4 regions of the Variimorphobacter sp. HTMS_6 genome follow, and region 1 is predicted to be linked to each of the others. Evidence: predicted binding sites of a transcription regulator. Region 1 holds the regulator's gene; each other region holds the start of a gene.

Evidence for each region. The regulator NrdR, encoded in region 1, represses ribonucleotide reductase genes. The targets are predictions, from matches to a motif close to CACAANATNTTGTG.
Region 2: nrdJ (ribonucleoside-triphosphate reductase, adenosylcobalamin-dependent) is a predicted target of NrdR. The motif match lies at 2,775-2,788, and genes of this name have one in related genera.
Region 3: nrdD (anaerobic ribonucleoside-triphosphate reductase) is a predicted target of NrdR. The motif match lies at 3,231-3,244, and genes of this name have one in related genera.
Region 4: AC6IWN_RS01685 (ribonucleoside triphosphate reductase) is a predicted target of NrdR. The motif match lies at 2,981-2,994, and genes of this name have one in related genera.

What each region holds. Positions count from the first base shown of each region.
Region 1 covers NZ_AP046094.1:1,171,698-1,177,907, reverse strand. The annotation lists gene dprA (DNA-processing protein DprA) at 1-331, opposite strand, end outside; gene AC6IWN_RS05195 (YifB family Mg chelatase-like AAA ATPase) at 706-2,253, opposite strand; gene AC6IWN_RS05190 (FprA family A-type flavoprotein) at 2,472-3,635, shown strand; gene AC6IWN_RS05185 (PRC-barrel domain-containing protein) at 3,865-4,122, shown strand; gene nrdR (transcriptional regulator NrdR) at 4,293-4,742, shown strand; gene AC6IWN_RS05175 (hypothetical protein) at 4,916-5,677, opposite strand; gene AC6IWN_RS05170 (zinc ribbon domain-containing protein) at 5,847-6,179, opposite strand.
Region 2 covers NZ_AP046094.1:4,058,522-4,064,731, forward strand. The annotation lists gene AC6IWN_RS18330 (aldehyde dehydrogenase) at 1-139, shown strand, start outside; gene metF (methylenetetrahydrofolate reductase [NAD(P)H]) at 407-1,273, shown strand; gene AC6IWN_RS18340 (GerMN domain-containing protein) at 1,438-2,571, shown strand; gene nrdJ (ribonucleoside-triphosphate reductase, adenosylcobalamin-dependent) at 2,918-5,005, shown strand; gene AC6IWN_RS18350 (LysM peptidoglycan-binding domain-containing protein) at 5,101-6,210, shown strand, end outside.
Region 3 covers NZ_AP046094.1:274,289-280,498, reverse strand. The annotation lists gene AC6IWN_RS01270 (sensor histidine kinase) at 1-61, opposite strand, end outside; gene nrdG (anaerobic ribonucleoside-triphosphate reductase activating protein) at 454-975, opposite strand; gene nrdD (anaerobic ribonucleoside-triphosphate reductase) at 977-3,136, opposite strand; gene AC6IWN_RS01255 (S8 family peptidase) at 3,402-5,135, opposite strand; gene AC6IWN_RS01250 (carbohydrate-binding protein) at 5,560-6,210, opposite strand, start outside.
Region 4 covers NZ_AP046094.1:371,277-377,486, forward strand. The annotation lists gene AC6IWN_RS01670 (sodium ion-translocating decarboxylase subunit beta) at 1-69, opposite strand, end outside; gene AC6IWN_RS01675 (tetratricopeptide repeat protein) at 426-1,595, shown strand; gene hflX (GTPase HflX) at 1,662-2,906, shown strand; gene AC6IWN_RS01685 (ribonucleoside triphosphate reductase) at 3,116-5,488, shown strand; gene thyA (thymidylate synthase) at 5,697-6,210, shown strand, end outside.

The sequences.
Region 1 (6,210 bases):
TTACATATAATGCAAACGGAGCGTCGTATATATTTTTTAGCTTCTTAGGATAATCATTATCCTCCTTTGCAACAAAATATATGCCATCTTTTATCAGTTTAGCATAATTATGTTGAATTTCTTGGTGGTTTCTGCTTTTCACGATGCATTCCACATCCTGTTGTGAAAATTGACTAGCCAACGAAAATTGTGATTGAAACTTTAATAACTCCTCCTTGGTAGCGCGAAACACTTCCTCCGCCGTACCGAACATCTCTAGTAAACGAGCTATTTTCTTATTGCCAATTCTCTCAATATTCGCCAACCAATAACTATATTCTTTACTCGTCATATCCATCCTCCTCTTACAACATTACAGTATTCTAGTAATTTCATGGAAACAAACTCGCTTCACACCTCTTCCCTTTGTGTTAGTTTGAGCCGAGGATTTCGCAGGCTCAAACCTTATGATGTAAATTTTAATTCTTGTGCCTTTAAAAGCCTTTATCTAAATCACTCCAGACTTCATATGCCTCCCCTTTGTGTTAGTTTGAGCCGAGGATTTCGCAGGCTCAAACCATATGATGTGAATTTAAATTCTTGTGCCTTTCAAAGCCTTTATCTAAATCACTCCAGACTTCATATGCCTTCCCTTTGTGTTAGTTTGAGCCGAGGATTTCGCAGGCTCAAACTTAGAAATGTGAATTATGCTCTTTATAATTCACATTAATCGCCCCAATATTTTTGATCTATACTGCGATAACAGATTGCTTCACTGATGTGCTTGGTTTGAATCCGTTCACTTTGATCCAAATCCGCAATCGTCCTTGCGACCTTAAGAATGCGGTGATAGGCTCTGGCGCTAAGATTCATCTTTATAAATGCTTCCTCAAGTAAGCTCTGCTCCTTATGATCAAGTTTACAATATTTTTTAATTGTCCTGGGAGATAACTGTGAATTAAAGTAGATATTCTGACCCCGGTATCGTTCTAACTGTATTTGTCTGGCAATTCTCACACGACCCCTGATATCCTCTGAGCTTTCCTGTTTCTCCTGTTCAAGTAGTTCCTTATAATTCATCTGCAACGCTTCGATACAGATATCAAATCGATCCAGTAAGGGCTGAGAGATTCGCCCGAGATAGCGTTTCACCTGATTAATAGAGCAATCACATTTATTCCTGTCCGGATAATAACCACAGGAACAAGGGTTCATTGCACCAACAAGCATGAAACCTGCAGGATATTTATATGTACCGTTTAGTCTTGCTATTGTGACTGATTTATCCTCCAAAGGTTGCCTTAACACTTCTATGGTATTCTTTTGGAATTCAGGCAGTTCATCCAGAAACAACACTCCTAGATGCGCTAGACTAATTTCACCGGGCTGGGGCACTCTTCCCCCTCCTACCAACGCTGTGGTAGTTATCGTATGATGGGGATTTCGAAATGGTCGGTTCAACACCAATGCCTGCTGATCCAAAAGGCCGGCGATGCTATATATCTTCGAGATCTCCATGCTCTCCTCAAAGGATAGCCCAGGCATAATTGTAGGAATTCTCTTCGCTAACATCGTTTTCCCTGAGCCAGGAGGGCCAATCATTAATATATTATGCATTCCGGATACCGCAATTTCGATTGCCCTTTTTGCTGCCTTTTGACCTGCTACCTCAAAAAAATCAATGAAATCCTCTTTTCGGTCTGCCAAAAACAATTCATTGACATCCAACTCCTCTGGTGACTTCTCCCCTTTGTTATTCAAAATGTCCGCCGCTTCCTTAAGGGTTGCTACACCATAGACCTGAACACCGGATACGACCGCTCCTTCTTTTGCATTTTCCTGCGGGACGATACACTTTTTAAACCCCTGTTGTTTTGCAGAATAAACAATAGGCAGTACTCCGTTTACTTTATTCACATTACCATTTAAGCTGAGTTCCCCGATAATTAAATAATCCTTAAGATTTTCTTCGGGAAGATGGCCAAGGGCCGTTAGAATTGCAATCGCAATAGATAAATCAAAGACCGTTCCTTCTTTTCGTATATCTGCCGGGGATAGATTCACTGTGATTCTCTTGGGTGGTATCATATAACCGGAATTCTTAAGCGAAATTCTTACTCTCTCTCTCGCTTCTTTAACCTCCGATCCCAGATACCCAACCATATCAAAAACAGGTAATCCATCACTGACATCTGCTTCCACTGATACAACTAGACCGTCGATACCGTGAAAAGTTGCACTGTAGGCTTTACTAAACATAGTTGCTCCTTCCATTGTCTCTCCTACAATGAAGGAATCATTTGCTTATTGGTAGTATAACAAAGGAAAAATGGATTTTCAAGTTTTTGTAAAAAATATTATAAAAATAGAAACGAACCATTTGACAAACATATTTAGCGATACTATAATATTGATAATTATTCCTATTTTATCATTAATATTTTAACACTAAATACCACTAGTATGAAACACCCGTTAAGGAGGAGTTAGATATGAACAAAGTAGAATTAAAACCAGGTATATATTATGTAGGTGTTGTGGATTGGAATCTCCGTAACTTCCACGGCTATTCTATTCATAAGGGGACAACTTACAACGCATATCTGATTGTGGATGAAAAGATTGCATTAATTGATACAGTAAAGGCTTCCTTCTCACAGGAGCTGCTTGAGCGTGTCTCAGAAATTATAAATCCTGCTGATATCGATTATCTTATCTCCAATCATGTTGAGATGGATCACTCCGGTGGAATTCCTGCAGTAATGCAGGCTGCACCGAATGCAGTTATCGTGACCTCGGATCCGAATGGTTTAAAAGGATTGCGTATGCATTACGGCTCAACTTATAAGTATCAACAAATCAAGTCCGGGGATGTTCTCCCTCTTGGCAAGAGAACCTTAACTTTTGTCGGTACACCAATGTTACATTGGCCTGACAACATGGTTACCTATTGCCCAGAAGAAAAAATCCTATTCTCAAATGATGCCTTCGGTCAACATTTTACATCAAATAAACACTTTGATGATGAAGTTGATCTCTCTCAGGTGTTGTCGGATGTTCAAGGGTATTACGCAAATATTTTAATGCCTTACGGAGCACAGGCAAAAAAAGCACTCGCAATTGTAGAGGAACTCGAACTTGATATGATTGCTCCAAGTCATGGTATTATATGGAGAAGCCATATCAAAGAAGTTTTGAGCGCATACCACCGTTTCTCAGACGGAGAAACCGAGGACACTGCACTTGTTATCTTTGATTCCATGTGGCACTCCACCGAATCAATGGCACATAGTATTGTGGAAGGTTTTGATAAGAGAGGAACGAAAGTACGATTAATTGATCTGAAGGAGAATGATCTGTCCGACATCGTTACCGAAGTTCTAACCGCACGCTATCTAGTGGTTGGATCTCCTACGTTAAACAATAACATTCTTCCGAATGTTGCAGCATTACTCTCCTACCTAAAGGGTCTCCAACCAAAGGGTAAGAAGGGTTTTGCATTCGGTTCCTACGGTTGGGGTGGTCAAAGTACCGGTATTGTCAATCAAGCTCTCATTGATATAGGAGTTGATATCATTATGGATCCGGTTAAAATTAATTACATACCAAGCAAGGAACAATTAACCGATCTGGAGAACCAGGTAGCCGCTTTATAGATGTAGTCGTCTTTTCGATTATTTTTTCTTCTTGTAATATTGATTTTCCCTATATTAATATTTTTTCAATATTAAAATTAACGTACTACATAAAAATATTTTTAAGAAGCAGTAACAAAACAGATAATAAAGCATATAATCAGCGGACATTTTAAAATTATGCGCATATAATAAACCATGATACAAGAGAGATTATATTATAGACAAATCTCATGTAAAGGGTGATTATATGCGCATTTGTGAGTTAAGAGAGAAAGAAGTAATCAATTGTAGAGACTGCATGAGACTTGGATATGTTTGTGATGTAGAATTCGATATATGCACCGGTCAAATTACTCATATCATAATTCCCGGCCCCTGTAAGGTGTGGGGTATCCTTGGACGTGACCAGGAATATGTTATCGGACGAAGCTGTATCAAGCAAATTGGAGTCGATATTATACTAGTAGATGTGGATATTGAAAAATGTCTGCTAAAATGCATTTAATTATTATAAAAAGAATAAAAAACCAACAAAATTGAACAAGAATAGCACTAAAATGTAATAATTTTCTTGACCATTAGTAAATTTTTCAATATAATCTAGTTATGTCTAATAAATCGTCAAACTATTCTGTTTTAAACGATTTATATTAGTACCAACTAGGAGGATTTACTATGAAATGCCCATTTTGTAACAAGGATAACACCAGAGTGATTGACTCCCGTCCCGCTGATGAAAACAACTCAATTCGTAGAAGAAGACAATGTGATGAGTGCCATAGAAGATTTACCACATATGAGAAGGTTGAAACCATCCCTTTGGTAGTGATTAAGAAGGATAATAATCGCGAACCATATGATCGTGCCAAGATTGAAGCAGGAGTATTTCGTTCCTGTCATAAGCGTCCTATTTCGATTGACCAAATCACATCACTTGTGGACGAAGTTGAAAATTCTATCTTTATCCGTGAAGATAAAGAGATTCCTAGTTCTGTTATCGGCGAAATCGTAATGAATAAATTAAAAAACCTGGATCCGGTAGCCTATGTAAGATTTGCTTCCGTATACCGTGAGTTTAAAGATGTCAGCACATTCATGGACGAATTAAAAAAAATATTAGAATAGCCCCCGGGTGGAAACTGTTCCTCCGAACTATTATCTTATGACTCATAAAAGGGGACTCTGCCAGACCGAGTCCCCTTTATTGATAAGTTCTATAAGTTTACAAACTACATATTCTAAGTACCAACGTCTTCATACAATTGCTATAGTATATATGTTTCACAATTCTCATAAATTTATTTTATTAAATACTTCCCAAGCTTATCATAATTCCGTTCAAATTCCACATGATCTCCAATGTAATTTGGTATGCCAAAGGTTATTCCAAGCTTTTCGGGAGTCCTATAACTATATGCATCCATCATATTACCCGAGCCGATTATATCAGCATTTTGAAACCCTTTCAAAAGATCTTCATCCGTTATATTACTAAAATAATCTCTAATCGCCTTATCCAGTTCCTCATTCCCTTGTTCCACCGAGATAAAATCCCAGCTACGAAAATCTTTCACAAAATCCTCATTTAGTGTAACAACATCACCAAGTGTTGTTCTTTGATTTTTTCTTTTATCTATATTTGTTGTATAGGTAAGCTCTGTTGGATGTGCCGAATATGGAGCGTTAAAATCAGCCAGATACAAAAAGCTACTGTAATTATCATTATTTAATTTAGTCTGATAGCTAACCTTCAATATTACCCTGTTGCTTGTCGGTTCAGGGGTAAGTTCCGGGAAGGGTTCGAAGGAATAGATATCCAGTATTTTATCAAAATCCTTTTTAATAATCTGATTCCAGATTGTGATGTCTTTCGAATTATCCCCAGCGGGAATGATCGGATAATCTGCTTCAATCCCCTTCTTGGTAATATGTTCATTTGTAATCGATGAATTCCCAGTTGCATTCTGATTAACTGTTTCTTTTTCTTTCTTTAATTCACATCCGGTGAGAGCTATCATTATTATAATAAGCCCAATCATGAATCTAAGTCGAAGCCTCATGGAATAATCCCCTAATGATTACGTATCATTAATATCTATGCAGTTTATACAATATATATCCTTCACACTGCTAATATCTATGATTTAGTTGTGATATTGATTTTAGAACTAATAATCTTAATTGAACAGCAACTCTGTTGATATCATTTATATATAGAAAGACAATTTCTTATAATTTATTACCACATTTAGGACAATACGTAAATTCACTGGATAAGGGATACCCACAGCTTGGGCAACTCTGATGAAAGTGATTATTGTATTGATTGACACTATGAAGATCATCTTCTGTAAGAGTAATCTCTTCCCCTCTTTGAATCCGTTTCCCCAGCTCTTTATCAATCTCATAAACACTATTGCAACAGCTGCTTTTAATGAAGTATTTCTTTCCCCATCTAAAAATCGGGATAAAAAACAAACTAAAATACATAAATGTAGCATAAGCTTCCCATCGTCCAAACTGTCCGCACCTGGAGCATATTACGGTTTGAACAAAATTCAATTTCTTTTCACCATTTGATAGGCCAAAAACA
Region 2 (6,210 bases), 1.4 Mb from region 1:
GGGTGGATATCACGGCAAGTGGAGCTTTGACACCTTTACTCACAAGAAGAGTATCTTAAAGAAGTCAAATCTAATCGATATCAATATCCGATATGCACCGTATAGGGACAAACTGAGATTATTAAAGAAACTAATGTAGTCGAACTTCACAGTCAGAAAAGTGAATAATGTGGAGTCAAAAAAATTGATGGATAAGTGTATGGCTTACCAACTACAAATAGGGTTTTTACATCCAAGCCAGTAATGTGTATAGACAGTTTTTAGAAAAATAGGTATAATTTTATAAAGACTTATTATGTCACTTAATCATGTGGGTGTCATAAGTCCGAACAAGCGATAGAAGAATGGAGTATTATCCTTCCTAGTTTCGATGGACTTGTGGTACCTTTTTTAATATGGAGGAAATATGCAGATAGCGTCCCAATTTCAAGAAAAGAAAACTGTTTTGTCCTTTGAGGTGTTCCCGCCGAAAAAGACAAGTCCGATCGAGACAATTTATGCTACGCTGGATCAACTAAAGGATTTAAAGCCTGATTTTATCAGCGTAACTTATGGTGCAGGAGGCAACGCCGGTGATACCACGACCTGCGATATTGCAGCATCAATCAAGCAAAAATATCAGATTGAACCATTAGCGCATTTAACCTGTGTGAATTATACCAAGAATGAGATATTGCAGATTCTTGACCGATTAGAACAGAACGGAATTGAGAATATATTGGCTTTACGAGGGGATATAAACCCTGAAGTTCCACCTAAGCATGAGTTTTTATATGCCTCTGACCTCGTGGCATTTATACGCGAAAGGGGAGGGTTTCATGTATCAGGAGCCTGTTATCCGGAGGGGCATGTTTCGTCAGAAAACTTAATCGATGATATTTTGAATTTAAAGAAAAAGGTGGATGCAGGTGCGGAGCATCTGATTTCTCAGTTGTTTTTTGATAACCAATATTTTTATTCCTTCCTTGAGAAAGCAAGAATTGCAGGAATTGGCGTACCGATTGAAGCAGGAATCATGCCGGTAGTGAATAAAGCACAAATTGAGCGAATGGTTACCTTATGCGGGGCAAGCCTACCACCTAAGTTTACAAAGATGCTTCAGAGATTTGAGCATTCACCGGAAGCATTACGAGATGCCGGAATTGCATATGCGATTGATCAGATAGTGGATTTGATTTCACAAGGGGTGGATGGAATTCATCTATATACGATGAATAATGCTTATATTGCAAAGAAAATCAGTGATAGTATCTCAGGATTGATGAAAGTATAATGGACTATAAATATTTCCTTCACCGAATAAAGTCGTAATCGCATGGTAAAGCTTGAAGATATAGAAGGACAGTTAGCCATTTATAAAAGGCTTTCATACTATATATAAAAACATATTTTAAAATACTGTTTTATAAGCTGATTAATCATGAAATGGAGGTAAATATGAAGAAGATAAGTCGATTCATTATGCTGGCTATGGTGCTGGTTTTATTAGATGGATGTGGAAAAGGAAAAGAAAGTACACCACAACCCACCCCATTAACTACTCCTACTCAGCAAGCGGTAACAACATTGCCACCGGAGGATGTTAAGGATAATACTTCTGATAGTGAACCTCAGAAGGATGATAATGCAAAGTTACTGCAATATTATCCGATGCAGGCTGATACAGAGTATGAATATCAAGGAAATGGCAATGAATTTGCAGCCTATAACAGAACAGTAGATTATATTGATACAACGAATAACATTATGCAAACAAGAATGAACAATGGTGGTACAGAAACGGTAGAAGTCATACAAGTGAAGGATGGTAAGATCACCGTTATTAACAGGACACATGAATGTTATTATCGAGATAATCTCATGGATAAGCCACTACCGGAGAAGAAACAGGAAATACTTTTAATGGAACCATTAAAAAAGGGCACGAGTTGGACTCTTGGGGATGGTACAAAGCGTTATATCTCAGGAACAGATGTAAAAGTAGATACTCCTTCAGGACAGTATATTACCATAGAAGTCACCTCATTGGATAAGAATGGAGAGGCAAAGTACTATTATGCACCCAAGGTAGGATTGGTAAAGAATATTTACTCATCAGGGGAGTTGGAGGTTTCCTCCTCTCTTAGTAAGGTCAAGACAGATAAACCATTTGTTCAGACGATACGCGTATATTATCCTGATACCAAGGAGAAAATTCATGTAGAACAGTTGTCTTTGTCTTTTAAAACAAATGACGCTACCAGACTGGTGCTAGAGAAGGCACTCCGTCAGAAAGCATTGAAGGAAACCTATCTTCCGATTGTAAGTACCAATACGAAGATTAATAGTATGTATAGGGGTAAGAATGGGATCGCCTATATTGATTTTTCACAGGATATCATTAAGGACATGAATGTCGGAAGCGGTTTTGAGGAGAGGATATTACAGAGTATTACGAATACCGTTGGTAATTATTATAATGTTAACAAGGTTTATATCACTGTGGATGGTAAGTTGTATGAATCTGGTCATATTCTGAAGAAGAAGGGTGAAGTCTTCAAGGTGAATATGAGTAATGTAATCGAGGAATAATAACAACCATAGGAACCATATATCAGAGGGAATCGGTGAATGGTAGCAATAATCGATCTTGTAGATTCAGTATATAAGAAACCAGGCTTAAAGGTACTGTTGCAAATCAATAATGATTTGTAATAGTACCTTTTTTATTCTAAATTAGTAGTCATTACTATTTTAATGATTGACATATATATTGTGCTTGGCTATAATATAAACACAATATATAGTAATTAACAAGAAATATTCGCAATACAGGATATATCCATAAAGTGGTTTTTACATAGTCTTAAGGATTAAATTGCTAAGTAAATGATAAAAATAAGAATAAGTACAAGTAAGATTGTATTGGAGGATAAACATGAAATTAAAATTAAACGATGAATTTTTAAATCAATATAAGAATATGGTTAGCCCACTAAGCCCGCTCGGTGAGTTTGTTTACCTACGTACATATGCAAGATACCTAGAGGACAAGAAGAGAAGAGAAAATTGGTATGAAACAGTACTGCGAACAACAATGTACAATGTTGATTTGGGAATTCGTTATAAAGAAAAACATAATATTACCATTGATATGACTAAGGAGGAAAAGGAGGCAAAACTTTTATTTGATAATTTGTTTCATCTAAGGAGTTTCACTTCCGGCAGAACGCTGTATATGGGAGGAACTGAGATCGTAGAAGAGTATCCTCTTTCAAACTACAACTGTTCCTTTACAGATATTATGAGCTTTCATGATTTGGTGGATGTTTTTTATCTGTTAATGGTAGGAAGCGGGGTAGGAATCCGAATTGATAAAAATAGAATAATGCAATTTCCTAAGACCAGATCTTTTGAACTGAAGAGCAGGTATGATGGGTTGCTTCGGCTGGTTACATTAAAGGAGGATATGGAGCATACCACTTTAATAAGGGATAAGGCTGATACAACGAAGACAACCCTAAGGATCGGTGATAGCAAAGAGGGCTGGTGTGAAGCACTTGAACTTTATTTTAAACTGATTGTAGCTGAGGATTATCAGGATATTAATACTGTTACGATAGATTATAGCTATGTAAGGCCGGAGGGGGAACGTCTAAAACGCTTCGGTGGAAGAGCCTCAGGTCACAAATCCATTCAAAGAATGTTTGAAAAGATACATCATGTAATAAGTGTGCGTGAAGAAGGAAGATTAAAAACAATCGATATCCTTGATATCGCTACTATTATCAGTGAAAATGTTGTATCCGGCGGGGTCAGACGAAGTGCGATGATGGTTATATGTGATGAAGATGATGATGAAGTGATCAATGCGAAAAGAGATATCTATAAGGTGGTGGATGGAAACTGGATTGAGGATACCTCTATCTCGCACCGTAAGATGAGCAATAATTCTGTACTATATACAAAACGCCCCTCTATCGACAAGATTAAGGATATTATTGAATCTATACGAATCAACGGAGAACCTGGATTTATCAATGCTACAGAGGCAGGAAGAAGGAAGGATACCTTCCGGGGATGTAATCCATGTGGCGAAATCCTGTTGCAATCGAAGCAATGCTGTAACCTGACCACGAATAATCTCACCGCATTTGTGAAAGAGAATTATCTGGATGTAGAGGAACTGAAAAGGGTACTAGGGCTTTCCACCAGAACAGCGATTAGGATGACTCTTGTTGAGGTTGAGCTTCCGGAATGGAACAAAATTATGCAAGAGGATCGTATCATCGGAATCTCGCTGACCGGCATGATGGATATGGTGAATAAAGTTGGGATGAGTTATAACGAGCTTGGGCAGCTGCTTGATGAATTAAGAGATACTGTCCATAAAGAAGGAGAACGTTATTGCAAAGAGCTTGGGATAAACACACCGAAGCTCATGACAACAATTAAACCGGAAGGAAGCTTATCCACACTTCCTTGTGTTAGTTCCGGTGTTCATTATTCCCACTCCAACTACTATGTGAGAAGGGTTAGAATCTCAGTAACTGATCCTTTATATCAAATGATTGAGCGTTTAGGTTGTTATCCAATTTATAATGAAGTTGGTCAATCCGATGAGAACTGCACAGTAAAGGTAATTGAATTTCCTGTTAAAGCCCCTGAGGGCAAGACAAAATATGATGTTGGTGCAATTGAACAATTGGAATTATATAAAATAACAATGGATCATTGGACAGATCACAATACTTCTATTACAGTTCATGTAAGAGAGAATGAGTGGGATGATGTGATTCTTTGGGTATATGATAATTTTGATGTTATGGTGGGAATTACCTTACTCCCTTTATTCGAAGAAACCTATCCATTGCTCCCTTATGAGGCAATCGAGAAGGAGGAATATGAAAGTAGAATTCTTGAGATGAAGCCACTCGATTATGAACTCCTTGCAAAGCTCGATGATGCGGAGGATTGGGAGATCATTGATAAGGAATGTGAGAGCGGTGCGTGCCCGATTCGTTGACACAACATTCAACATAGCGTTTTTACCACTCAAATGGGTTAATAATTAAAGATAGGGAACATAAAATATAGTAATTATACCCGTGAGGTAAATCTATGTTAGTTCTTTATGAAGTGAAGCCCCAAGATACGATCAGCTCAATTGCTCAGCAATTTAATATTAGTGAAGAAAGATTAATTATGGAGAACCAATTGGATCCTAACAATACGTTAAGCGTTGGTCAGATTATTATTGTTGCAAATCCGTCACAGACCTATACCGTGAAGGAAGGAGACACATTATACGGGATTGCTCAGGAGAATGATGTTACCGTCATGGACTTATTAAGGAATAACCCGGAACTTAGTAATCAAAATGTTCTAGGAGTAGGTGAGGAGCTTGTTATTCGTTACGATACGAAAGAGAGGCAAATCGGAGTGAACGGAATGACATTTACTTTTATAGATGAAGAGACACTTAGAAAAAGCTTGCCTTTTTTAACTTATATTACAATTATGGGATCACAGGTTCAATACTCAGGAGTGGTAAATGATATTAATGACACTGATATTATTCAATTGGCGAATCAGTATGGAGTTGTTCCACTTTTACTGATATCCACTTTGTCTGAGTCAGGTCAGGGTAATCCTAACCTTAACCATATAATATTTAGCGATGTGGCTTTACAGAGCACATTAATCGAAAATATCATTGAGAAGCTAAAACAAAAGGGTTATCAAGGAGCGGTGTTTGGGTTTGAGAATGTGCAGGAACAAGACCGTGAGCGATATACGGACTTTATTGTAACAGCTTCTGCACGTTTGCATGAGGAAGGACTTCTATCCGGGGCAGTACTCGTCCCTGATACCTTCGGATATGCGCAAGGGTATCCTATTGATCACAATTACTTCGCTAGAATCGGTCAAAGTGTCGATCAAGTGATATTACTATCCTATCAATGGGCAACCAGCTATATACCACAATTTTATCAAACAACCTATCTATATCTACGAGATTATGTTAGGTATGCCGTCTCACAGATAGCGCCGGAGAAAATATATTTAGGGATTACCAGAATAGCATATGATTGGGAGCTTCCTTATGTAGAGGGTGAATCCATTGTAACATCGCTTACATTACCGAGAGCAATTGCTCTGTCAAATTATGAAGGAAGCACCATATACTATGATGAAACTACACAGATTCCATATTTTGTATACACGGAT
Region 3 (6,210 bases), 900 kb from region 1:
CAACCAACTCTTTATTTAACTGGGTTAGTACACTATTACTGTTAAAAAGTATCTGTTTCATTTTATTAATCTTTTTTATATAAATCAGAAGTACAAAAATAAATCCAATCAATAGCAGGAAAACACTTGTAATAATTACAAGGGCTCTGTTCGACCACATATTTGAGTGGAAACCGTTATTATCCATCAATCCTTTTGCTAAAAAAATACTCAAAGTTAATAAAACTGTGGACATAAATAATATAAGCTTTTGATGAAATATACTAAAAAAACGATCTAACCTCATTAGTACTCCTTAATGATCTTTAGCAAACAATCATTTATGTTATTTGTGAAAATATCCTCACTATATTTTACTATTTTCGGTGCTTTCAGTCAAGTTATCCTCTATTTCGACAGCAAAAAACGAGTACCGAGAATGATAAAGTTCCACTCCAGGTACTCGTAATTCAGTTATAATTCTAAACCAAATAACTCACCATATACCATCGACCTTTTCATATCAATAATTCTTTGGTTCGAAGACCCTCGAAATTGTAATTTTATATCCTTTAGCTCCTCGATGAATTCTCCATCCACTAAAACATCAATAGTATTTAACATTTCTTTCGTGTATTCACAATTAGCACAGCCATTCTCTAACAAATCCGTTTCAAAGGTATAACCGGTATAGCACCAAATATCTTTGTTCGGGTAGATGCTTTTTATTTTTTTCAAAAATGGTAATAGTACTTGTTGATTTACCTTTTCAAAGGGTTCTCCGCCCAGAAGCGATAGCCCCTTAATGTGATTTGGAGCAATAGCCTCAATAATCTCAGCTTCTGTCTCCTGTGTAAATGGTTTCCCAAACTTAAAATCCCAGGTTTCTTCATTAAAGCATCCTTTGCAATGATGTGTGCAGCCTGATACAAACAAGGACACCCTTACACCTAAACCGTTTGAAATATCCGTCTTTTTAATTGCTCCATAATTCATATTAAAGATGTAGCACCCTTTCTTTAATCTCCTGTGTTCTACCCTGATTCCAGAACTGAGTTCCGATATAGCCGCAGGTTCTGCGAGCAACATTCATCTTATCCTGATCCCTGTTTCCACAGTTCGGGCACTCCCACCTAAGCTTACCATCATCATCAGTGATAATTCCAATTTCACCGTTAAAACCACATTCCTGACAGCAATCGGACTTAGTGTTAAGTTCCGCATACATAATGTTATCATAAATATATCGAATTACCTGAAGCACCGCAGGTATGTTATGCTGCATGTTCGGCACTTCCACATAGCTTACTGCTCCGCCGGTGGAAAGTGACTGGAACTGGGATTCAAATTTCAATTTTGAGAACGCATCAATTTCTTCTGATACATGAACATGATAACTGTTCGTGATATAACTCTTATCCGTAACTCCTTTAATAATACCAAAACGCTTTTGCAAACACCTCGCGAATTTATAAGTAGTACTTTCTATCGGTGCACCATAGATACCAAAGCCTAGATCAGTCTCCTCTTTCCATCTGTCACAGGCCTCATTCATGTATTTCATTACATCAAGTGCAAAAGTGGTGGCTTCCGGATTGGTGTGTGATTTACCAGTCATATACTTCGTACACTCATACAAGCCAGCATAACCGAGAGATATGGTAGAATAACCACCGTAAAGTAACTTATCAATTGTTTCTCCCTTTTTCAGTCTAGCAAGTGCACCATGTTGCCATAGGATAGGAGCAGAATCCGACAAAGTACCCTTTAAGCGCAAATGACGAACCATCAATGCCTGATAGCATAATTCAAGTCTTTCATCAAATATGTTCCAAAACTTCTCTATATCGCCACCGGAGGATAACGCCACATCTACGAGGTTAAGGGTTACAACCCCCTGATTAAAGCGTCCGTAGAATTTATAATTGCCGTTCTCATCCCTCCAAGGACTTAATGCACTTCGACATCCCATAACCGGGAAGCAATTCCCTTCCTTAAGTTCTTTCATTTTCTTTTCCGATATGTAATCAGGTACCAATCTCTTTGTCGTACACTTTGCTGCCAGTTCGGTCAGATAATGGTACTCAGAGCCCTCTTCAACATTATCCTCTTCCAGAACGTAGATTAATTTAGGGAATGCTGGTGTAACCCATATGCCAGCTTCATTCATAACACCCTTATATCGTTGTTTGAGTGTTTCCTCGATAATCATTGCTAAGTCTTTTTTCTCAATCTCATTCTTTGCTTCGTTAAGATACATAAAAACAGTGAGGAAAGGTGCCTGTCCATTTGTTGTCATAAGAGTGATAACCTGGTACTGAATCGTTTGAACGCCCTTGATTACCTCTCTTCGAAGTCTCTTTTCAACAATTTCATCTATCATCTTTTCATCAACCGTACAACCAAGTACCTCAATTTCCTCCAGTACTTCTGCCCGTATCTTCATTCTTGATATCTGTACAAATGGGGCAAGATGTGCCAAGCTAACACTCTGTCCACCATATTGATTACTTGCTACCTGTGCGATGATCTGAGTAGCAATGTTGCATGCAGTAGAAAAGCTATGTGGCTTCTCTATCCGGGTTTCACTGATTACAGTTCCGTTCTGCAACATATCCTCTAAATTGACCAAATCACAATTGTGCATATGCTGTGCAAAGTAATCCGTATCATGAAAATGGATAATACCCTGTTGATCCGCTTCCACAATATCTGCCGGCAACAGCATTCTACGAGTGATGTCCTTGCTTACTTCTCCTGCCATATAATCACGTTGTACGCTATTGATAACAGGATTTTTATTTGAATTCTCCTGCTTTACATCCTCATTGTTTCCTTCAAGCAAGGATAGAATACGATGATCCGTAGTATTCGCTTTTCGGATCAGAGAACGTTGATAACGATACTTTACATATCGCTTTGCAAGATCAAATTGACCGGTTGCCATAATCTGATCTTCCACCATATCCTGAATCTCTTCCACAGACACAGCTCTGTTTAATTTTTTACATTTATACTCCACATAATCTGCAATGTGGATAATCTGCTCTTCACTAAGAGTACTTTTTTCACCGGATGCATTCGCTTTTCTGACTGCTTCAACAATTTTGTTGAGATCAAATGCTTCCTCTGCCCCATTTCTTTTAATCGTGTTCATGCCACTTCTCCTCCGCTACTATATATGAGAATTGTATTATATAGTAAGACGAGAAAAAAATCAATTACTAAATTGGTATTTTCTCAAAAAATTACACAATATATAGTAGTCGATTTTTCTCAAGATACGTTATGTGGTGATTTATATTAATTATTATAAGTTATATAAAGCCTTTATTTATCAAGCATTTTACTATTTTTCTTCCTGATTTTTAGGCATCCGTTATTCACCCAACCAGTTACTCACTATTCCTCCCTCATATTTATTATACCCCACGTATTGTATTTGCCAGACACAATGCTCCGTACCCAAGCGTCCGGTTTGGATAGATAGTTTCAACCCTTAACTGTCTTGCACCGTTAATTAGATTTGCCTTCATCTTTTGGCCATACAAATACGGATCATTCCCCTGAATGATACCCCACTCCATCAACAATGCTACACTGCCGGTAACAAAAGGAGTAGCCATCGATGTGCCGGATCTTATTGCATAACCTCCTCCCGGAGCACAGGAATTAATGTTAACACCTGGTGCTACGATATCTGGTTTTATACCCAAATCTCTTGTAAATCCTCTCCCGGAAAATGGAGCATAGCTATCCGTATACGCATCATATGCCCCTACTGTGATAGCTCGGTAAGCTGTGGATGGTATGGTAAGTGTAGTATATTCTGAGGGCAACAGAAATCTTGTTTCGGGGCTTTTCACTCCACCAGCTGGAAGCCACATATCATAATTTCCTACAACTATTCTACGCGGCACCATCTCAAAACGCCATACTCCGGAGTTAACATAGGTTCCTAGTGGAATAAATTCAAAATAAATCTCCTGTTGGATATTGTATGGCGTTGGGTCACCGTAGTATAAAAGTATCTGTGTCTGACCAATATTAAACTGCTGCTTTCCTAATATCGATGGAATTGGTCCTACACGTGTTCCATTCGGCGCTACGATCGACACATCAAATAAATCAAAATAATTTTTCCAAATTTGAAGATTGAATGAAAATTCATAATCGGATACCGTAACATCAACTGAAGTGGTTCTGCCCATTTGAAGAATCCCTTGTGCATGGTTCCCGGTTGCTCCTTCATTCCCAGTTCCTATCACAATATTATCCTTCCAGGAGTTCGCTGCCTCATCAATATAACTCTCCAACAAGGAATAACCGGTATGAGGTCCATAATTATTGCCGAAGCTAATATTGATTGAAATTGGTTTATTAACACTGATTGCATAACGAATTGCATAGTCAATTCCTTGCATAAGCTGTGTGGTTCTCGGAAAAGAATCACCAACCGACTGTCCCAATTTCACAATCAGTAATTCACTGGAAGAGGCAACTCCACGATATAACCCATTGCTTGCCCTTCCGTTGCCTGCTGCAATTCCAGCCACATGGGTTCCGTGACCACTTAAATCCGTACTTGGAACAATTGCCATTCTCTCAGGCATGGGAATCTTCAAGGCCTCATTAATCTTTTCCCTAGGGTAGAGTGTTCCGATATCATAACCTGCAGGAGGATTACCCGGTATCGTCTGATCCCATAACTCTACTATGCGTGTTGTTCCATCTTCATTGCGAAAATCAGGATGTGAATAATCAATACCTGAATCTATGATCGCTACAATTACACCTTCCCCAAACAGATTATAGGGCTGATTTTGTACAGGATTTATACAGGAAGCAGTCCTTCCATTATTCACTTCATAGAAGAACCGTTTGGGTTTTTCGATAAATTCAATTTCTTCATATCTTGCAACCAGATTCACGAGCGGATCCGGCACTGTAAGAATCGCGAAACGATTTGCTAATTCTACTGCTGAAATATTTAACTCCTTCCTAATTCGATCTAAACTACCATGGTACTTAACAATTAATTCCCAGGTCTTCGTATCAGGAGAATACCCAACTGCAAGGCTACCGGTTTTTAATCTGGTCTCTTCCGGGACCTCGAGCGCTAAATTCAATTGATTCTCTATCTTTCCACTAGGCATAGCACTATTAATCGGAGTCAGATTAACACTTGGGGTCACTACTCCACCCGGAACGGGAGGAGTAACCGGGGTTGGAGGCACCACAGGTGCTGTGGGTACTGCAGGTGTTGTAGGTGCTGCAGGAGCTACAGGTGTTGTGGGTGTTGTAGGTGCAACTGGAACTGAAGGAGTGACAGGTGTTGTAGATGTTGCAGGTGTGGTCGGATTTGTATTATTACCAGGTGTATTATTATTTTCTTGCATCTCATAACCTTCTAACAATACTGGATTAATCCATTATATGCTTTGAACCTCCTCTTCAAAACCCATACAAGAGATATATAAATCATTGGACAATAATCATGTTTATAGTTAAAAATACTCCTCTTTACATAGAGCTGTAAAGAGGAGTATTTTTAATGAGCTATATAGTAAATAATGAGATTTAATTAATGACAATTCTATCAATATCAGGAGCGTATCCTGATCCTGACCCATTATCCAGCTTTATGGTGTTATTTCCGGCGTTCAAGGTAACGTTCGTGGTGACTGAAGCTACAGATGTCCAATTACCTGTACCTGGACATGACACACCAAACCATGAGCCGCTGTTCGGGGTTACATATACTGTACGTGTATCGTTTGAAACATAGTAAATGGTCATCGTATGAGTACCGGCGGTTGCAACATTTACATTGTTTATTACCACCGTTCCGTTAGACGACCCACCGAGGTATCCAACATTGACTCCACCTGAACAGGAGCTATTACTTTGTAATTTTGCTCCATTAGAAAGGGTTCCGCTTTCAGCCTCATAGCTTGTACCGCTGCCACTCCCTGAACCTGGAGTAATGTATATACGGTATCCAGAACTAGCATTGGTGTTTGGTATCGTTACTGCAATCTGCCCATTGGATACCGTATAATTCGAGGTTGAGATTGTGGTAGTCCCGTTGCAAACAGTATCCTTGCTTACCCAGTCAACCTTCTCTACCTTAACTGATGCGGTAGATCCGATAAATGATGGTATGTTTTTGATTGTTACATTAGCAGAACCGCTGTTCGCCCCACCCAAAATACAGCTTATGTATTTAGC
Region 4 (6,210 bases), 800 kb from region 1:
ACCTCCAATGAGAAACATAGCTGCTTCTTTCCAGGTTAATGCTGTAATACCATTGAATAAGAAATCCATAAAAATTGTCCTCCTTAGCATAATAATCATTCTCAAAGAAATCAAAATTTATGCGTAATGAATAAGTTTGAATGTATAAATAACGGATCATCACTGACCGATTTCGTTTGAAAAGTACAATATGAAATTGTTTCTATTGTAGCGTATTTTTGCTAATTATGTCAATGAAAAAAGCAAACTTTATGGACAAGTTTGCTATACTTTACACGGTTAGCACATTGTCATTTTGAAGCTTATAGGGTATAATTAACCATGGATATTCTTGGGTTTATTAAGTGCGTGCTTTGGAATCGTGGACAACTTGTCTGCATTGGATAAACCATGGGGATAATTTCATATTGAAACGGAGAATGATTATGAAAAGGATTCTTTCTATCGGTTTGAGTTTTCTACTGATAGTTTCCTTAATTGCTTGCGGTAAAGACGGTGATCTGGCGAAATCTGGCCGCAAGAATTTTGAGAAGGGAAATTATGAGGAAGCTGCAAACGATTTTAGCAAGGCAATTACTAAGAATCCGAACCGGGCAGAGTATTACATCGATTACGGCCTCACCTTGATCGCTCAAGGAGAATATGAGAAAGCACTGAAGCAGTTTAATGTGATTTCTGTTAAACCCGGCGCTTCGGTTGCAAAGGAAAATAATAAAAGGGCACTCAGGGGGAAAGGGATCGCTTATTACCAAATGCATGATTATAAGAAGGCATTGGAGGAGTTTGAAAAGGCTTTAAAAATCCATGAATTGTCAAACCTGAATGTGGACATATTGTATTATATGGGAAGTGCCCAGCGGATGTCCGGTTCCTACGATAAAGCAGTTGAAACCTATTCTTTATTGATTAAGAAGAATAAAAAGGATGCGAATGCCTACTGTAATAGGGCATATTGCTATCAGCTGACAGGAGCATATGATAAAGGTTTATCTGACTATAATAAGGCTCTTTCGTTAAAACCTAAGAAATTGGAATATTACATCGGTAAATATAATCTTCTTAAGATAAGTAATAAGGAAACAGAAGCGAAAGCAGTACTATCGGAGGGGGCGCAAATCAAAGCTCAAACTGATCTCGACAAATACAATATGGCAAGAATTCATTATTATTTAGGGGATGAAAAAGCGGCAATGAGTCAGCTTCTGCAATCTGCACAATCCGGTATTGAGGAGGCATATTATTCTGTAGGTGAAATATACCGGGAAAAAAAGAATTACAAAAAAGCGCTTGAATATTATGAGAAGTACCTTAGTGAAGGGAAAGTGGAATCTGCCAAGGCCTACAACCAGGTAGCTGTATGTTTAATGAAGAATAAGGAATATGATAAGGCATTGGGCTATCTGAAAAAGGGAATTGCCCAAAAGGAGGGTACTACTTTACAGGTTCTCATGAAAAATGAAATTATCGCTTTTGAAAATCTAGGTGAATATGACAAAGCACATGAGACAATTGCTGATTATCAAAAGAAGTATCCAGGGGATAAAGAAGCGAAAAGAGAAGCGGAATTTATCGATACTCGGATTGGTTCATACTAATTGAGTAATAATAAATAAAAAAACGAAAAGAAAAAGCAGCTGTGATACGGCGGATTGGAGATATGGATGGGACAGTTATATGATGTAAAAGAAATGGAGGAACGCTTTGTACTGGTCGGAGTTGCTGCTTCAGACAGTGATGATACAGTACAGTCTCTGGATGAACTGGAGGAGCTTGCTTCAACCGCCGGAGCGATAACCGTTGGAAAGATTATTCAGAATAGAGAAAAGGTTCACCCCGGAACCTATATCGGCAAAGGTAAAATAGAAGAAGTGAGAGAATTGGCGCTTATGACAAAGGCAACCGGAGTGGTCTGTGATGATGAGCTTTCTCCTGCACAATTAAAAAACCTTGAGAACTCGCTTCAGATGAAGGTACTAGACCGAACCGTTATTATACTAGAGATATTCGCAAAACGTGCCTCCACAAGAGAAGGAAAAATACAGGTTGAATTGGCACAGCTCAGATATCGTTCTTCCCGTTTGATTGGACTGGGGAATTCCTTATCAAGGCTGGGTGGAGGAATTGGTACCAGAGGTCCCGGTGAGAAAAAGCTGGAGATCGATCGTCGATTAATTAAAGAAAGAATAACGATATTGCGTCATGAGCTAGATGAAGTGAAGCAAAACCGTGAAACTGCCAGAAATCTTCGAAGCAAGAATCGTATCCCGGTTATTGCAATTGTAGGATATACGAATGCAGGAAAATCAACTTTATTGAATTATCTCACAAATGCAGGGGTTCTTGAAGAGGACAAGCTTTTTGCTACACTGGATCCGACGACCAGAAACCTGGAACTTGAGAGTGGGCAGCAGATTTTACTCACGGATACAGTAGGATTTATCCGCAAGCTTCCTCATCACTTGATTGAAGCATTTCGAAGTACACTTGAAGAAGCCAAGTACTCCGATATAATACTTCATGTGGTGGACAGTGCAAATCCTGATGTGGATCGTCATATGCATATAGTATATGATACGTTAAATAAACTTGGAATTCAGGACAAAGAGATTATCACAGCCTTTAATAAACAGGATAAACCGGAAGCGGATCGTACGATCAAAGATTTCAAGGCGGATTACACAATTAAAATATCAGCAAAATCTGGTGATGATGTAAATAAATTATTGGAACTTATTGAGAAGATTCTTAAGGAACGTAAAATTCTTTTAGAAAAAGAGTTCTCATATGAGGATGCCGGAAAGATTCAAATGATAAGAAAGTACGGACAACTTTTGGAAGAGGAATATCGTCAAGATGGAATCTATGTAAAGGCATATGTACCAAAGGATATTTTCCAAAGTTTGTAGGAAAATCTTCGCAAACCCTTGATTTATCGGCCTTCCAGCAAATAAAGTAAATAGGACAAAATTACTAAAATTAATACTAGATATAGTGCTGGGGCAAAATTGCTAGCATATATCTAGTATTTTTGTATTGACTCTGGAAAACATTTCTGGTAGTATTGAGTCTAGAGGTAATCTTAGAATTTAAGAGAACGGGAAGGGGTCAGTTACTTATGATTAACGTTATTAAGAGAGATGGTCAGGTTGCCGAATTCAACCTAAAGAAAATCAGTGAAGCAATAACAAAAGCCTTCAAAGCGACAGAAAAATTCTATACAGAAGAGATTATTAGCTTGTTAGCATTACGTGTAACATCTGATTTCCAAAACAATGTGAAAGATGAAACCATTCACGTGGAAGATGTACAGGATAGTGTGGAAAATGTATTGGAACAGACAGGCTACACTGATGTTGCTAAGGCATACATCCTTTACCGTAAAAATAGAGAAAAAATCCGTAACATGAAGTCTACAATTCTTGATTACAAAGAGATTGTAAACAGCTATGTAAAGGAAGAGGATTGGAGAGTAAAAGAAAACTCTACCGTTACCTATTCCGTTGGCGGTTTAATATTACATAATTCAGGATCTGTTACAGCGAATTATTGGCTGTCAGAAATATACGATCAAGAGATAGCAAGTGCACATCGTAACGCGGATATTCATTTACACGATTTATCCATGCTGACCGGTTACTGCGCAGGCTGGTCTTTAAAACAGTTAATAAAAGAAGGACTCGGCGGAATTCCGGGTAAGATCACATCATCCCCTGCAGGTCATTTGTCCACCCTTTGCAATCAGATGGTTAATTTCCTAGGAATTATGCAAAATGAATGGGCTGGCGCGCAGGCCTTCTCCTCCTTTGATACTTATTTGGCGCCATTTGTTAAGGTAGATAACTTAACCTATAAGGAAGTAAAGCAGTGCATTCAATCCTTCGTATATGGCGTAAACACACCGAGCCGTTGGGGTACACAGGCACCATTCTCCAATATCACCTTGGACTGGACGGTACCGAATGACCTTGCAGAATTACCATGTATCATCGGTGGCAAAGAAGTTGACTTTAAGTACAAAGATTGTAAAAAAGAGATGGATATGGTCAACAAAGCCTTTATTGAGATTATGATTGAAGGAGATGCGAACGGTAGAGGATTCCAGTATCCGATTCCGACCTACTCCATTACCAATGATTTTGACTGGTCTGATACAGAGAATAATAGACTTTTGTTTGAGATGACATCAAAATACGGTACCCCATATTTTTCAAACTTTATAAACAGTGATATGGAACCGAGTGATGTGCGTTCTATGTGTTGCAGACTTCGTTTGGATCTTAGAGAACTTCGTAAGAAAACCGGTGGTTTCTTTGGTTCCGGTGAAAGTACCGGTTCTGTGGGTGTTGTTACAATTAATATGCCTCGTATTGCATATCAGTCCATTACAGAGGAGGAGTTTTTTGAGCGCCTTGATCGCATGATGGATCTCGCAGCTCGTTCCTTAAATGTAAAAAGAGGCGTAATCACAAAATTACTGGATGAAGGGTTATACCCATATACAAAGCGTTATTTGGGATCATTTGAGAGTCATTTCTCAACGATTGGTCTGATTGGTATGAATGAGGTTGGTTTAAATGCCAAATGGTTAGGCAAAGATATGACCGATAAGAAGACCAAGGATTTTGCAATTAAGACGTTAAATCATATGAGAGAACGCCTATCTGATTATCAGGAAGAGTACGGCGATTTATATAACCTGGAAGCAACTCCGGCAGAGTCCACAACCTATCGTTTAGCTAAGCATGACAGAAAGCGTTGGCCCGATATTAAGACTGCTGGCAATGAAGGGGATGTTCCTTATTATACGAACAGTTCCCACCTTCCGGTAGGCTATACTGAGGATATTTTTGATGCGCTTGATGTTCAGGATGAATTGCAGACATTATACACTTCGGGAACCGTATTCCATGCATTCCTTGGTGAAAAGTTGCAGGATTGGGAAGCAGCGGCAAAATTAGTTCGAACAATTGCATCTAATTATAAATTGCCTTATTACACCTTGTCCCCTACCTATTCGGTATGTAAGACACATGGATACTTAGTCGGAGAACAATATACCTGTCCTCACTGTGGTGAGAGGGCGGAAGTATATAGCCGTATTACCGGTTATTATCGTCCGGTTCAAAACTGGAATGAAGGTAAATCCCAGGAATACAAGAACCGTAAGATCTACAGACCAGAGCAATTCAGAGAGATGGAAGATCATAAGTCGGAGAATAATTGTGCTTGTGCTGAGGAGAGCACCGCAATGGGAGACGGGCTATATCTCTTTACTACAAAGACCTGCCCCAATTGCAAGCTTGCAAAGGAGTTCCTAAAAGGAATATCTTACGCAGTTATTGATGCAGAAGAAAATCAGGATTTAGCGAATGAATTCAGTATTATGCAGGCACCTACTCTGGTAGAAATAAAAGATGGTGTTGCCACAAAATATGTGAACGCATCAAATATAAAACGTTTTGTAGAGGAAAGTGTAGTTTGTCTGTAAGAGGTTGAGTACATTTACACTTGCCCCTTATATTAAAAATAATTGCTTATAAGAATAATTGACATAGAATGTTCGTACCGGATAGGGAAATAACTTATTCTGGTACGAATATTTTATGTGTGTTTAGAGGTTGCCTTGCGTAGCAAACTAAGGTACAATAATTTAATGTAGAAGATGATTTGTTAAGATCGCAAAACGGAGGATTTTTATGAGTTTAGCAGATAATATATTTATATCCATGTGTAAGGATATATTAGAAAACGGAGTGAGTACCGAGGGTGAGAAGGTCAGACCGAAATGGGAGGATGGAGCCTTCGCATACACGATTAAAAAATTTGGTGTAGTGAATCGTTATGATTTAACAAAGGAATTCCCGGCAATGACGCTTCGAAGAACCCCGATTAAAAGCTGTATTGATGAATTGTTATGGATATGGCAAAAAAAATCGAATAATGTTAATGAGCTTAACAGCAGTATCTGGGATAGCTGGGCAGATGAGAACGGAGCTATCGGTAAGGCCTATGGATATCAGATGTCGGTGAAGCACAAATATAAAGAGGGAGAGATGGATCAAGTGGATCGCGTGATCTTTGACCTGAAGAATAATCCATACAGTAGAAGAATCATGACGAATATCTATGTTCATCAGGATCTTCATGAAATGAATCTATATCCCTGTGCATATAGTGTAACATTTAACGTGACTAAGAAAAAAAATAGTG